DNA from 2 places in the Microbacterium sp. F01 genome. Region 2 is predicted to be linked to the other one. Evidence: riboswitches for the same ligand, from Rfam matches in the RefSeq annotation. Region 2 holds a riboswitch; the other holds the start of a gene.

Region 1 (7,821 bases), 1.0 Mb from region 2:
GCACCGCCAGAAGGCGGTGCTCGCCGAGAACGCCGAGCGGTTCTACCGCCTCGGCTAGCGACACTCCCTGGCCTCGGTCACCCGCCTGCGAGCTCGTTCGACAGGTCAACCAGGGTTCTACAGGAGATTCCGCGCAGAAGTCGTCCTGCGGAAGGGCGGTTGACCTGTTGGACCAATGCCCCGCCGGGGGCCGATCTCCCCCTGGTGCGGTGAGTCAGGAGCCGGCCGGACGGAGGCGGAGCGGCGACATCCCGCCGTCCACCTCGATGTAGGTGCCGGTCGTCGAGCCCGACGACGGGCTCACGAGGTAGAGCACGGCCCCGGCGACCTCGGCGGCCGACACCAGGCGGCCGTGGGGCTGGCGGGCCTCGAGCGCGGCGCGCTCGGCCGCAGGGTCGGGGGCGCTCGCGAGCAGTCGGCCGATCCACGGGGTGTCGGCCGTGCCCGGGTTGACCGCGTTGACGCGGATGCCTTCGCGCAGGTGATCGGCGGCCATCGCACGGGTGAGGGAGAGCACGGCGCCCTTCGAGGCGCTGTACAGCGCACGCTGCGGCAGGCCGGCGGTGGCCGCGATCGACGACGTGTTGCAGATCGCGGCGGCGGGAGAGCGGCGCAGCCAGGGCAGCGCCGCCGCCGTGACACGCGCGATTCCCGTGACGTTGATCGAGAAGACGCGCGCCCATTCGGCGTCGTCGTTGGCCGCGATGTCACCCTGCGCGCCGATGCCCGCGTTGTTCACGAGGATGTCGATGCGCCCGAACCGCTCGCCGACCTCGGCGATCGCCCGGTCGACGGCGGCGCGGTCCGACACGTCCGCGGCGAACGCGGCGAAGCGCGGGTCGGCGCCCGACGGGTCGAGGTCGAGCACGGCGACCTCAGCGCCCTCATCGGCCAGCGCGGTCGCGATCGCGGCGCCGATGCCCGACGCCCCGCCGGTGACGACGGCGACGAGGCCGTCCAGCTGCCGGCCGCTCATCGTGCCGCCTCCCATGCCACGAACTCCTGGCGCTGCGCGCCCAGACCCTCGATCTCGATGTCGACCACGTCGCCCGCCCTCAGGTAGGGGAACTTCCCGCCGAACGCCACGCCCTGCGGCGTGCCGGTGAGGATCAGGTCGCCGGGCTCGAGCGTGACGAACTGCGACAGGTGGTGAACGATGGTGCGCACGTCGAAGATCATGTCGCTCGTGTTCGAGTTCTGACGGGGTTCCCCGTTGACGAAGCTCTTCAGGCCGAGGCTCTGCGCGTCGACCTCGTCGGCTGTCACCAGCCACGGACCCGTGGGGTTGAAGCCGTGCGCGATCTTGCCCTTCGACCACTGCCCGCCCGAGATCTCCATCTGGAACGTGCGTTCCGAGACGTCGTTGGCGACGACGTAGCCGGCGATGTGAGCGTCGGCCTCGTCGGGGCTGTCGAGATACGCGGTGCGGCGGCCGATGACGACACCGAGCTCGACCTCCCAGTCGGTCTTCTCGCTGCCGCGCGGGATCGTCACGGCGTCGTTCGGTCCGACGACCGTGTTCGGGGTCTTCAGGAAGATGATGGGCACGGTCGGCGGCTCCGCGCCGGACTCGCGCGCGTGCGCGGCGTAGTTCTGGCCGATGCAGATCACCGCGCTCGGTCGGGCGATCGGGGCGCCGATGCGCAGCCCCGCGGCGCCTTCGAGCTCGGGGAGGAGTCCTTCGGCGATGGCGGCGGTCGTCCGCTCCACGGGGTCATCGGCGAGGAATCCACCGTCGACATCGGATGTGAGCGGGCGCAGATCGAGGTATCGGTCCGCGTCGAGGACGACGGGGATCTCACTGCCGGACTCGCCGAGGCGCGCGAACTTCATGGCTCTCCTGGATTTCTCGATGCGGGGCGGCGTCGGTGCCGTCGCGTCCCGCGGGCGTGATTGACAGTATAGACATCCGATGTTTACACTGCGAGCGGTTCGACTCCCCGAACCGCGAACCGCTGGAGAACGCCCCGTGAGCCGCATCGTCGCCTTCGAGACGACAGACATCCGATTCCCCACGTCGCTGAGCCTCGACGGCTCCGACGCGATGAACCCCGACCCCGACTACTCGGCCGCCTACCTCCGTATCGTGACGGATGCCGCCGACGGCATCGAGGGACACGCCTTCGTGTTCACGATCGGGCGTGGCAACGACGTGCAGGTCGCCGCCCTCGACGCTCTCGCCGGGCACCTCGTCGGCCGCGAGCTCGAGCCGCTCCTCGACGACATGGGCGCGACCAACCGCGAGCTCACCGGCGACTCGCAGCTGCGCTGGCTCGGCCCCGAGAAGGGCGTGATGCACATGGCGATCGGCGCGGTCGTGAACGCGCTGTGGGACATCAAGGCCAAGCGCGCCGGACTCCCGCTGTGGCAGCTGCTGTCGCGCATGAGCCCCGAGGAGCTCGTCGGGCTCGTCGACTTCCGCTACCTCACGAACGCGCTCACCCCCGAGGACGCGCTGCAGATCCTCCGCGCCGCCGAGCCCGGCCGCGCCGAGCGCGAGCGCGAACTCCTCGCAACCGGCTACCCGGCGTACACGACCAGCCCTGGCTGGCTCGGGTACTCCGATGAGAAACTCGCGCGCCTCTGCCGCGAGGCGATCGCGGACGGGTTCGGCCAGATCAAGCTCAAGGTGGGCGCCGACCTCGAGGACGACGTCCGTCGCCTCCGCGTCGCCCGCGAGGTCTGCGGCGAGGGCTTCCCGATCGCGATCGACGCGAACCAGCGCTGGGAGGTCTCCGAGGCGATCGAGTGGGTGAACGCGCTCGCCGAGTTCGACCTCGCGTGGATCGAGGAGCCGACGAGCCCCGACGACGTGCTCGGCCACGCCGAGATCGCGCGCGGCATCGCGCCCGTGCGGGTGGCGACGGGCGAGCACGCGCAGAACCGCGTGATCTTCAAGCAGCTGCTGCAGGCCGACGCGATCTCGGTCATGCAGATCGACGCGGCCCGCGTCGGCGGCGTCAACGAGAACATCGCGAACCTGCTGCTGGCTGCGAAGTTCGGCGTGCCCGTGTGCCCGCACGCGGGGGGCGTCGGCCTCTGCGAGGCCGTGCAGCACCTGTCGATGTTCGACTTCGTGGCCGTCACCGGCTCCCGCGAGGGTCGCATGATCGAGTACGTGGACCACCTGCACGAGCACTTCGTGGTGCCCACCGAGGTGCATGGCGGCGTGTACCTGGCGCCGACCGCACCCGGCACCGGCATGGAGATGAAGGCGGCCAGCCGCGCCGAGTACGAGTTCGGGACGACGGATGCCGCGGCCTGAGCGCGCTGCTCTTCAGAACCCCGCGCTCACACGTCTCGGGTACGGCGCGGCGAACGTTGGCAACCTGTTCCGCGAGCTCAGCGACGAGCAGGCCTGGGCCATCCTCGACGCGGCGTGGGAATGCGGCATCCGCTATTTCGACACTGCTCCGCACTACGGACTCGGGCTGTCGGAGCGGCGGCTGGGCGCGTTCCTGAAGACGAAGCCCCGCGACGAGTTCGTGATCTCGACGAAGGCCGGCCGCCTGCTCCGCCCCAACCCCGACGACGACGGGGGCCTCGACCTCGCCGCCGACTTCCACGTGCCGACGACGCTGCGCCGCGAGTGGGACTTCTCGGAGTCGGGCGTGCGCGCGAGCCTCGAGGAGTCGCTCGAGCGCCTCGGCCTCGACCGCGTGGACGTGCTCTACCTGCACGACCCCGAGCGGCACGACCTCGACCTGGCGCTGCGCGAGGCGTTCCCGGCACTCGAGCTGCTGCGCGCCGAGGGCGCGGTCGACGCGATCGGCATCGGCTCGATGGTGAGCGAGGCGCTCGCCGCGGCCGTCGAGAGCGCCGATCTCGACCTCATCATGATCGCCGGCCGGTACACGCTGCTCGAGCAGCCGGCCGCCGACGCCGTGCTGCCGGCCTGTCGCGCGAGAGGCACCGGGGTGGTGGCAGCATCCGTCTTCAACTCCGGTCTGCTCGCCAAGGACGAGCCGGAGCGCTCCGACCGCTATGAGTACGGACGCATGCCGGAGCCGCTGTGGGAGCGCCTGCAGGCGATCCTCGCCGTGTGCCGCGCGCACGACGTGCCGCTGCCGGCTGCGGCGGTGCAGTTCCCGCTCCGCGACGCCGCCGTGCGTTCGGTCGTCGTCGGCAGCAGTCGCCCCGAGCAGCTGCGCCGGAACGCGGAGCTCATGGCGATCGACATCCCGCCAGCACTGTGGGACGATCTGGCCGCCGCAGGCCTCATCCGCTGACGAAGGGATCCTCATGCTCGAGGGCATCAACCCGCTGCTGACCGGGGAGCTGCTGCTCCACCTGGACCGCATGGGGCACTCCGACGCGGTCGTGATCGCCGACGCGCACTTCCCGGCGTGGGCCATCGGTGCACGCGTCGTCGGGCACCCGTCCGCCTGAGCGCGCTCGGCGGTTCCTCAGCCGTTGAGACCGAAGAGATCCAGCGGGTGCGTGAGGCGCCACCACGGCGACGGCTCGGTGATCTCCGCCGCGAGCGTCAGGTCGACGGTGGCGGTGTCGAGCGGTCCGGTCACGCTGAGAGAGCCGACGACATCGCCGGCGCCGCGGCTGTCGCCCAGGCTGTACGTGGTCGCCACCGTGCCGCTGCCGCCGTTCCAGAGGATGACCGACGCGTCGCCCGACGTGACGATGTCGACCTTGTCGCCCCACAGCGTATCGACCTGGCCGGCCACAGTGCTCGCCGTCACCGAGGGCTTGGGCTGCAGCTCCGCCTCCATCTGCGCGTACAGCGCGCGGGAGGCGGCGAGGCGTGCCTCGTCGTCCGGCTGTCCGAGCACCGAGGCGTAGAGGCGCACGGTCTTGTCGCCGATCGTGACGTCCTTGGCAGACAGCAGATTCCAGGCGTCGAGCGTTCCCGTCTTGAGCCCCACGACGCCCGGATCGGCGAGGAGGCCGTTCGTGTTCTCGACGTGTCCGGCGCCGGGGAGGTCGACGGACTGCTTCGCGACGATCTCGGCGATGACGGGGTGGGCCAGGGCCTTCTGCGCGAGCGTCACCAGGGCTTCGGGGCTCGCGGCGTTGCGCGGGTCCATGCCGGTGGGCTCGCGGACCGTGATCCCGGGGACGCCGTGCGCGGTCAGCCAGGCGTTGGCGGCGGAGGCGTACACGGCGTCGGACGGCCAGATGCCCTGCGCCAGGCGGTCGGCGTAGTTGTTCGCCGAGCCGATCAGCATGCCCTCGAGCATCTGGTACTCGGTGAGCGAGCCGCCCACCGGGACGTCGAGCGCGGACTCGCCGCCTGCGCGGTACTGCCAGTAGCGCGAGCGGTCGGCGGACGTGAAGCGGTACTCCGGCCCCTGCTCGCCGACGGCGAGCGGCATCTCCTCGAGCACGACCAGCGCGGTCACGAGCTTGGTGATGCTCGCGATGGCGGCGGGGTCGGCCGTGGAGGCCAGCGTTCCCGGGATGCCGGCGACGGCCTCGGCGGCGCTTCCCTGACCCGGCCATGCGGGCGCCGCGGCGGGCGCCGCGATCGGCTGCACCTCCATCGCTGTCACGGTGGGCGCGACCGCGTGCAGCGGCCACAGCAGGGTCGTCGCCGCGTACGCGCCGACCACGGCCGCGATCGCAAGCGTGGGCACCACGACGGCGGCGCGGAACGGGGAGCGTCGCGGGGCGTCGGAGAGGAGATCGGCGTCGACCGCCACGTACGGTGTCGCCGCGGCCGACAGGTCGGCCGGTGCTGCGCCGTGTTCGACGACGGTTTCGTCGACCCAGGCCAGCGCGGTGCGACTGCCGGCGACGGTGGGGGCGGCGGTGAGGTCGACGTCGGACGGGTCGACCGGGTCCGTCGGGTTCCACGTCGCGACCGTGGGCACATCGGCGACGGGCACGGTCGCGATCGTCGGCGCGACAGCGGTCACGTCCACCGGAGCTGTGCTCGTCGGCGGGTAGACGGTGTCTGTCTCACCCGTCTGGATCGTGAGGATGCCGCCGTCCGGGGCATCGTCGGACGCCGGCGTCGAGACGGCACCGGTCTGCACGCGTCGCGCGCGACGCGTGGGTGCCGGGGTGTCGTCCGATGTCACCCACCCAAAATACCCGCTGAAGCGGCGGTATACTCGTCGCCACAACCACGGGAGTCCGGTGAGCCGGGCTGAGAGGAAGCGACCCACGCTTCGACCGTCGAACCTGATCCGGATCATGCCGGCGCAGGGAGGAGCTCATATGCACGCGTCCACGTCCGCATCCACCCCCCTCGCGGACCACTCGCAGCCCCCGCGCAGCCTCCGCTGGCGGGTCGTCGACATCGTCGTCGCGGCCGTGCTCGGTGTCGCGATCGGCCTCGTCTTCTGGCTCTGGAACACCGTCGGCGGCACCTGGTTCGTCGCGATGGACGGCCTCACCCCCGGCCTCGGCGGCATCGCCGTCGGCATCTGGCTCATCGGCGGCGTGATCGGCGGCCTCGTCATCCGCAAGCCCGGTGCGGCACTGCTGGTCGAGGTGATCGCCGCGCTGGTCTCGATGCTCATCGGCAACGTGTGGGGCGTCTCGACGCTCTTCTCGGGCCTCGTACAGGGCCTCGGCGCGGAACTCGTCTTCGCGATCTTCCTCTACCGTCGCTTCACGCTGCCCGTCGCGATGCTCGCCGGTGTCGGCGCCGCGGTCGGCGCCTGGGTGTTCGAGCTGTTCTACGGCAGCTCGCCGAACATCCTCAAGACCCTCGAGTTCAACGTCATCTACCTGGTGTCGCTGGCGGTCTCGGGCGCCCTTCTCGCGGGCGTCGTCGGCTGGTTCGCCGTGCGCGGGCTCGCCGCTACCGGCGCCCTCAACCGCTTCGCGGTCGGACGCGAAGCGCGCCGCGAGGTCTGACGTGAGGGCGACCCACCCGGCACGCATCACGGCGGCGGGCTGGGGCTGGCGCTACGGCGGGCGGCGGGCGCCAGCCGTCCACGACGTCTCGTTCACGATCGAGCCCGGTCAGCGCGTGCTCCTGCTCGGAGCATCGGGCGCGGGCAAGTCCACGCTCCTCGCCGGGATGGCGGGCCTCCTCGGCGGCGCCGACGAGGGCGACGAGACCGGCTCGCTCCTCATCGACGGCGAGCGGGCCGAAGCCCACCGCGGCCGCGTCGGGCTCGTGCTGCAGGACCCCGACGCCGGCGTTGTGCTGTCGAAGGTCGGCGACGACGTGGCGTTCGGCTGCGAGAACCTCGGCGTTCCGGCATCCGAGATCCCCTCCCGCGTGGCCGAGGCACTCGACGCCGTCGGGCTCGATGTGCCCCTCGCCCGTGCGACGAAGGCGCTCTCGGGCGGGCAGAAGCAGCGGCTCTCGCTCGCCGGCGTGCTCGCGATGCGGCCCGGCGTGCTGCTGCTCGACGAGCCCACCGCCAACCTCGACCCGGACGGCGTCCGCGAGGTGCGCGACGCCGTCGAGCGCGCGGTCCGCGAGACCGGCGCGACCCTCGTCGTGATCGAGCACCGCACAGCGGTGTGGGCCGACCTCATGGACCGCGTCATCGTGGTCGGCGCCGACGGCGGGCTCCTCGCCGACGGCACGCCGGCCGACGTGTTCGCGCGCCACGGCGCCGCGCTCGCCGCCGCGGGGGTGTGGGTGCCGGGCCGCCCGGTCGACCTGCCCGTGCTCGCGGCAGCGCCGGCCGACGCGCCGGCGGCGGTGGCGGCATCCGCTCTCTCGATCTCCCGTGACAGCCGCTCGATCGTGCGCGCGGGGCTCGACCTCGCCGTCCCACGGGCCGCGGCGACCGTGATCACCGGGCCCAACGGCGCCGGCAAGTCGACGCTCGCGCTGACGCTCGCGGGGCTGCTCCCTGAGGCGGCGGGCCGCGTCGAGGCGGCCCCGGAGCTGGCCGG
Region 2 (7,821 bases):
CTCCTCTGCCGCGGGGTCCAGCAGCCGATCGCCGCTCGTCGCGACCATGACGGGGTCGAGCACGACGATCGGCGGGCGCACCCGGCCGAGCCACGCGCGCACGGTGCCGATGATCTCGTCGGATTGCAGCATCCCGATCTTCACCGCGTCGATCTCGACGTCGTCCGATACGGCGTCGAGCTGCGCGGCGAGGAACGCGGTCGGCGGAACATGCACCTCGCGCACGCCGCGGGTGTTCTGCGCCACGAGCGCGGTGACCACGGCCATGCCGTAGCCGCCGAGCGCGCCGATCGATTTGAGGTCGGCCTGCACCCCCGCGCCGCCGGTCGGGTCGGTGCCCGCGATGCTGAGCACGCGCGGGATCGCTGTCGCTCGAGCCGTGATCGGGGCGGGCACAGCCAGCGTGGTGTCGGTCATCACGCGACCCCCTCGAGGGAGGGGGCATCGGCGGCGCTGCGCAGCGCGCGCGCCGCAGCGGCGGGATCGTTCGCCCCGCAGATCGCCGACACCACGGCGATGCCGGCCGCCCCGGCGTCGCGGAGCGCCGCGACGTCCGGCTCGACCACGCCGCCGATCGCGACGCACGGCAGGTCCGTACCGGCCGCGAACGCCGCGAAGCCGTCCACGCCGAGCGCCGGCGGATGGTCGGGCTTCGTCGACGTCGGGCGGATCACGCCCACGCCGAGGTAGTCGATCGTGCAGTTGCGGGGCGAGGATGCCGCAGCCCGGTGCTCCGCGGAGTTCGCGGTCCATCCGATCACGGCGTGCGCCCCGAGGAGGCGGCGCGCGGTCTCGGGCGGCAGGTCGCCCTGGCCGAGGTGGACGCCGTCGACGCGGGCTCCGGCCTCCCGTGCCGCCACCGCGACGTCGACGCGGTCGTTGATGAGCAGCAGGCAGCGGCGGTCGATGACCTCCGACAGCGCGGTCGCCTGCCGGATGAGCTCACGAGCGGTCACCGACTTGGCCCGTAGCTGCACGACGTCGACGCTCGCGCCCGCCGCGGCGTCGACCACCGCGAGCAGCCGGTCGAACGGCAGCCGGTCGTCGGTCACGAGGTGCAGCGCGAGGCGTGCTCCGGGCCGGGTCATCGGATCGCCAGCACGTCGGCGAGGCGCGCGTCGAGCTCGGCCGGCTGAGCGGCCACGGCGTCGAGCGCATCCAGGAACGCGACGGCGAACGAGCCCGGTCCATCTGCGCGGGCGGCGGCCCGTTCCGATGCGACCGCATAGAGGACGGATGCCGCGACCGCCGCCTCGAACGGAGCGCAGACACCGACGAGCGCGGCCATCACCGCGCCGAGCGAGCAGCCGCCGCCGGTGATGCGGGTGAGGAGCGCGTCCCCGCCCGCGATCCGAACGACACGCTCGCCGTCGGTGACGAGATCGACCGGGCCCGACACGGCCACCACGCCGCGGGTGCGCAGCGCCAGCGATCGCGCGGCGCCGGCCGCAGCATCCGTTCCGTCCGTCGCGTCGACTCCGCGCCCGCCGCCGCCCTCACCGGCGACGGCGAGGATCTCGGAGGCGTTGCCGCGGACGATGGCGGGACGGTGCTCGAGCAGTTCGGCGGCGAGGGCCGTGCGCACGGGGAGGACACCGACGGCGACGGGGTCGAGCACCCACGGTGTGCCGGCACGCACCGCCTCGCGGGCGGCATCGCGCTGCTCGGCGGCGGGCGTGCCGAGGTTGACGAGCACCCCGTCGGCGACCCCGGCGAAGAGGCCGGCTTCGCCCGGGATGTCGCACATCGCGGGGGCGGCGCCCACCGCCAGGAGCGCATTCGCGGTGTAGTTCGTCACCACCGCGTTCGTGATGCACTGCACCAGCGGTGAGGCCTCCCGCAGCGCCGTCAGCGCGGCGGCGGGGGAGAGGGCGGACAGGTGTGCTTCGGTGCGCGCGTTCATCGCGACATCCCTTCGCTCGCATGATCGAGATCAGGTTCGACGGGTGTGTTCTCAGCCCGCTGTGCGGGCACCCCGTGTCACTGCGGAGCAATCTAGCAGGCGATCTCGACGTGCCGACGCCCTGTGTCGGCGTCGGCCCGGTGCGACTGCCGTCCCGGCCGGGAGCCTGCCCGAAGCACGGTCGCGATGTCGGCCCCACGCCGTAGGCTGGGGGAGTGACCACCGCCCTGTACCGCCGTTACCGGCCCGAGTCGTTCGGCGAGATGATCGGGCAGTCGCAGGTCACCGAGCCGCTCATGACCGCGCTGCGCGGCGACCGGGTCGGTCATGCGTACCTGTTCTCGGGCCCCCGCGGGTGCGGAAAGACCACGTCCGCCCGCATTCTCGCGCGCTGCCTCAACTGCGCGCAGGGCCCGACCGACACCCCATGCGGCACCTGCGACAGCTGCGTCGAGCTCGGTCGCGGCGGCGGCGGGTCGCTCGACGTCGTCGAGATCGACGCGGCGAGCCACAACGGCGTCGACGACGCCCGTGATCTGCGCGAGCGCGCGGTGTTCGCACCGGCCCGCGACCGCTTCAAGATCTTCATCCTCGACGAGGCGCACATGGTCACCCCGCAGGGATTCAACGCCCTGCTCAAGCTCGTGGAAGAGCCGCCCGACCACGTCAAGTTCATCTTCGCGACGACCGAGCCCGAGAAGGTCATCGGCACCATCCGCTCGCGCACGCACCACTACCCGTTCCGTCTCGTGCCCCCGGCGGCCATGCTCGAGTACGTCGAGCAGCTGTGCGCGCAGGAGGGCGTCGACGTCGAGCAGGGCGTGCTACCGCTCGTCGTGCGCGCGGGCGGCGGGTCGCCGCGAGACACGCTGTCGTTGCTCGACCAGCTGATCGCCGGCTCGGAAGACGCGAAGGTCACCTACGCCCGCGCGGTCGCGCTGCTCGGCTACACGCACGCCGAGCTGCTCGACGAGGTGATCGACGCCTTCGCCGCCTCCGACGCGTCGGCCGCGTTCGCCGCCGTCGACCGCGTGGTGCAGACCGGGCAAGACCCGCGCCGCTTCGTCGACGACCTGCTCGAGCGTCTGCGCGACCTCATCGTGGTGTCGGCGACCGGCCAGGGCGCGGCGGCGGTGCTGCGCGGAGTCTCGGCCGACGACCTCGCGCGCATGCAGCGTCAGGCCGACGCGTTCGGTCCGTCGCGGCTGTCGCACATCGCCGACCTCGTCATCGCGACCCTCGACGACATGACCGGCGCCACTTCGCCGCGCCTGCAGCTCGAGCTGATGGTCGCCCGCGTGCTGGCCCGCGGGGCAGGGGCCGTGCCGGCAGCGGCACCGGTCGCTGCCGCTGTGCCGGCCGCGACACCCGCGGCGGCGCCGGCGGTGTCGCCCACCGCCGCTCCGCCGGCCGGGAGTGCGACCGTGGCGCCCACGCCTGGTGCTGCGCCGGCTCCGGTCGCGCAACCCGCCGAGCCCGCGCCGGTGGCGGCGCCTCCTGTTCCCGCCGGCCCCGTCACGCTCGATCGCCTGCAGCAGGCATGGCCGCAGGTGCTCTCGCAGCTCGAGAACGTGAGCCGCTCGTCCTGGATGCTCGCCTCCGGCGCCCGCACCGTGGCACTCGACGACGACGTGCTCACGCTGGCGTTCGCGAGCCAGAGCGACGTCGCGAAGTTCAAGCAGCTCGCCGCCGGCAAGGGCCCCAGCGAAGATCTGCGCCAGGCGATCCTCGCCGTGCTCGGCATCCGTGTGAAGTACATCGCCCGCCACGACCCGTCGGGCGGTTCCGGCGGCGTCGGCGGGCCCGCGGGCCCGGGCGGAGTGGGAGGAGCGGACACGCCCGCGAGTTCTCCCGCCGGTCCCGGGCGCGAGACTCCGCGCCAGGCCGCCGCTCCCGAGGCTCCGGCGGCGGCACGCGCCACCGCAGCGGCACCGAGCGCGGCTGGTCCTTCGCGGGCTGCGGCGCCGCGTGCGTCGGCCCCGGCCGCACCGCGTGCGTCGGCCCCGGCCGCACCCCGAGCGAGTGCCCCGGCCTCGGCACCGGCATCCGCTGCCCCCGTGACCGACTGGGCCGTCGCGCCCATTCCGTCCGACGACGACGCCCCGCCGCCCGACCCAGGACCCGCCGCGTTCCCCGTCGAGACGCCGGCGCAGTTCGCGGTCGACGACGAGCCCGAAGATGCCGAGGCCGCGACCGCGCGGGTCGCGACCCTCGCACCACCGCGCGAGGGCCAGGTCCTGCCGCGCACCGAGATCGCTCCACCGCTCGAGCGCGACGACGACGATGACGAGACGGACAACACGGATGCTGTCGCCGACCTCCCGGTGCCGCCTACGGTCGCCCCGCCCCTGACCCCCGTGGTCACGACGCGCAACGGCGGCGTCCAGCGCTACGGCGAGGCGGTGGTGCGCCAGGTGCTCGGCGCCACGTTCGTCCGCGAGGAGCCCTACGAGCCGCCGACGAGGTTCAGCTAGCCCATGTACGACGGCATCGTCCAAGACCTCATCGACGAATTCGGCCGCCTCCCCGGGATCGGGCCGAAGTCGGCCCAGCGCATCGCGTTCCACATCCTGCAGACGCCGAACTTCGACGTGTCACACCTCGCCGAGCTCCTCAGCGAGGTGCGCGAGCGGGTGCGCTTCTGCGAGGTGTGCGGCAACGTCTCCGAGCAGGATCGCTGCTCCATCTGCCGCGACCCCCGTCGCAACCAGACGCTCATCTGCGTCGTGGAAGACGCGAAGGACGTGGCGGCCATCGAGCGCACCCGCGAATTCCGCGGGCTGTACCACGTGCTCGGCGGTGCGATCAGCCCGATCGCCGGCATTGGCCCCGACGACCTCCGCATCACGCAGCTCATGCAGCGACTCGCCGACGGTACGGTGCAGGAAGTGATCCTGGCCACCAACCCCAACCTCGAGGGCGAGGCGACGGCGACCTACCTCAGCCGCCTGCTGCACACCCTCGAGATCACCGTCACCCGCCTCGCGTCGGGCCTGCCCGTCGGCGGCGACCTGGAGTATGCCGACGAGGTCACCCTCGGCCGCGCGTTCGAGGGCCGGCGCTCCGTCTGACCCCGTCGCCGGGTGTCGCGACGCCGTGATCCGCCCAGGATGTCGGAAGTCCGTCGTAGATTGGCGGTCGGCCGTCTCGCGCTCGGCGCCGGCGATCGCGGAACCTGAGTCGATGACGACCGCCGGGCAGCGCCGCCGCTGACCCCACCACACCACCGTTGGGAGATGCCCCATGAACCCCTCGCAGCGATTCGACACGCGCGCGTGGCTGCTGTTCGGCGCGATGGCGCTGCTGTGGGGCGTCCCCTACCTGTTCATCAGCGTGGCCGTGGAGTCCTACTCACCGGCTGCGGTGGTGGCCGGCCGCACACTCCTCGGCGCCCTGCTGCTGCTGCCGTTCGCGCTGCACCAGAAAGCGCTGCGCCCCGCGTTCGCGAAGATCGGCTGGGTGCTCCTGTTCGGCGGCATCGAGATGGCCGGGCCCTTCCTGCTGCTCGGGCACGCGGAGCAGACTCTGCCCTCCGGGCTCACCGGCCTGCTCGTCGCCACGGTGCCGCTGTTCGCCGCGCTGATCGCGTTCGGCGGGGGCGACCGGTCCGTGCTCAGCCCGGCGCGGGCGATCGGACTCTTCATCGGCTTCGCGGGGGTCTTCGTGATCGTCGCCGGTCCTGGGCTCGCCGTCGAGGGCGGCGGCGGTCTGCTGGCCGTCGGCGAAGTGCTGCTCGTCGCGCTCCTCTACGCGATCGCGCCGTTCGTCATCGCGACCAAGCTGCGCGATGTGCCCGCCCTCGGGTCGATCACGCTCGCCCTCTTCGCGGTCGGCATCTTCTACACGCCGATCGCCTTCCTGACGCAGCACCAGGTGCCGACCGTCGAGAGCACGGTCTCGCTCATCGCTCTTGCGGTGCTCTGCACCGCACTCGCGTTCATCGTCTTCTTCGCACTGATCGCCCGCGTCGGTCCGGTCCGCGCGCCGCTCTTCACCTACGTCAATCCGGTCGTCGCGATCGTCCTGGGCACGATCATCCTGGGCGAGCCGCTGACGCCGGGCCTGCTGATCGGCTTCCCGCTGGTGATCGTCGGATGCTGGCTCGCCGCGACCGGCGGCGCGCTCCGCACCCGCAAACCCGACAACGCCGAGCTGCCGCCGATCTCTACCGGGTGAGCGTCAGCGGAGCACTTCGACCAGCACGATCCACGACACCAGCAGCGCGGCCACGATCGCGATGATCGACCCGACCGCGAACCACACGAGGCCGACGGGCTGGCCGGCCGCCAAGAGTGCGCCGCCGATCAGGTAGGCGAGAGGCGCGAAGAAGCCCACTGCCGACTTGAGCCAGCGCATGCGGTTGGCGGGATGCTGATTCTCGAAGATCCTGCGCGTCGCCTGCACCTGGAACACACCCGCGCCGAGCGCGAAGACGATCATCGCAACTCCGTACGCGACGTTCCCCACAGCCGGGATGAGTCCGATCGCCGAGCCGACGAGGGCCAGCACGAGCCCCGAGATCCCCGCGGCGAGGCGGGCGGTGAGCGACGCCTCCTTGATGATGTCGCCGATGTTGACGCTCGCGGCGACGATCACGAGACCCGCGAGCGCCGCCGTCGCCCCGACCATGGCGACGTTGAACTCCGACCACGTCTCGATCTGCTCCATGTTCGGATGCTACTGGCGCCGCACAGAATCGGAACCTCTCGACGAAGCGCCGGTCGGAGGGCGCCCTGCGCGGCGTGTCGGGCAGAAGCTCCGATCCTGTGCAGCGCTCACCGCCGCTCGGGCCGTCCGACACATGACTGGGCGCGCATGAGCGCGTCCGTAAGATGGACCCTTGGGTGACAGGAGACCGCGGGACGCGGCATCCGTTCTCGCCCGTCCTCAGACAAACGCGTGGAGTTCGATGTGGCGCTGATCGTCCAGAAGTACGGCGGATCGTCGGTCGCTGATGCCGAGAGCATCAAGCGCGTCGCAAAGCGCATCGTCGACACGCGTCGTGCCGGTCACGACGTCGTCGTGGCGGTCAGTGCGATGGGCGACACGACCGACGAGCTGCTCGACCTCGCGGGTCAGGTCGCCCCGATCCCGGCACCGCGCGAACTCGACATGCTGCTGTCGAGCGGCGAGCGCATCTCGATGGCGCTCCTCGCGATGGCGATCCACTCGATGGGCTTCGAGGCGCGCTCGTTCACCGGCAGCCAGGCCGGCATGATCACCACCGCCGACCACGGCTCGGCGCGGATCGTCGACGTGACGCCGATCCGCCTGCGCGAGGCGCTCGACGAGGGCGCGATCGTCATCGTCGCCGGCTTCCAGGGCTTCAACCGCGACACCCGCGACATCACGACGCTCGGCCGCGGCGGCTCCGACACCACCGCCGTCGCTCTCGCGGCGGCGCTCGAGGCCGACGTCTGCGAGATCTACAGCGACGTCGACGGAATCTTCACGGCCGACCCGCGCGTCGTGCCCAAGGCGAAGAAGCTGAACGTCGTCTCGGCGGAGGAGATGCTCGAGCTCGCCGCCAACGGCGCGAAGGTGCTGTACATCCGCGCCGTCGAATACGCACGCCGTCACCGCGTGCTCATCCACGCCCGCTCCACGTTCAGCTCGGGCGTGGGGACCTATGTGCTCGGCCCCGGGATGAACGTTCCCGCGGGTGAAAAGGGAGAAGAGATGGAAGAGCCCATCGTCGCCGGCGTCGCCACCGACCTCGGCCAGGCCAAGATCACGATCATCGGCGTTCCCGACGTGCCCGGCAAGGCCGCCGAGATCTTCAAGGTCGTTGCGAAGTCCGGCGCCAACGTCGACATGATCGTGCAGAACGTGTCGGCCGCGACCACGGGCCGTACCGACATCTCGTTCACGCTCCCCAAGACCGATGCCGCGATCGCGCTCAAGGCGCTCGCCGCCGA

What was found. Region 2 has a riboswitch for thiamine pyrophosphate ahead of thiM (hydroxyethylthiazole kinase). Riboswitches for the same ligand answer to the same signal wherever they lie in the genome.
Region 1: another riboswitch for thiamine pyrophosphate. It lies ahead of ACVN90_RS18735 (ECF transporter S component); the one in region 2 lies ahead of thiM (hydroxyethylthiazole kinase).

Annotation. Positions count from the first base shown of each region.
Region 1 covers NZ_CM149592.1:4,093,176-4,100,996, reverse strand. Annotated here, with positions in the region: gene ACVN90_RS18770 (amidohydrolase family protein) at 1-58, shown strand, start outside; gene ACVN90_RS18765 (SDR family NAD(P)-dependent oxidoreductase) at 215-976, opposite strand; gene ACVN90_RS18760 (fumarylacetoacetate hydrolase family protein) at 973-1,833, opposite strand; gene ACVN90_RS18755 (L-fuconate dehydratase) at 1,970-3,265, shown strand; gene ACVN90_RS18750 (aldo/keto reductase) at 3,252-4,229, shown strand; gene ACVN90_RS18745 (RbsD/FucU domain-containing protein) at 4,243-4,389, shown strand; gene ACVN90_RS18740 (D-alanyl-D-alanine carboxypeptidase family protein) at 4,407-6,038, opposite strand; TPP riboswitch at 6,076-6,185, shown strand; gene ACVN90_RS18735 (ECF transporter S component) at 6,178-6,822, shown strand; gene ACVN90_RS18730 (ABC transporter ATP-binding protein) at 6,824-7,821, shown strand, end outside.
Region 2 covers NZ_CM149592.1:3,080,464-3,088,284, reverse strand. Annotated here, with positions in the region: gene ACVN90_RS14205 (bifunctional hydroxymethylpyrimidine kinase/phosphomethylpyrimidine kinase) at 1-417, opposite strand, end outside; gene thiE (thiamine phosphate synthase) at 417-1,088, opposite strand; gene thiM (hydroxyethylthiazole kinase) at 1,085-1,903, opposite strand; TPP riboswitch at 1,894-1,988, opposite strand; gene ACVN90_RS14190 (DNA polymerase III subunit gamma and tau) at 2,119-4,377, shown strand; gene recR (recombination mediator RecR) at 4,381-4,974, shown strand; gene ACVN90_RS14180 (DMT family transporter) at 5,147-6,079, shown strand; gene ACVN90_RS14175 (hypothetical protein) at 6,083-6,571, opposite strand; gene ACVN90_RS14170 (aspartate kinase) at 6,815-7,821, shown strand, end outside.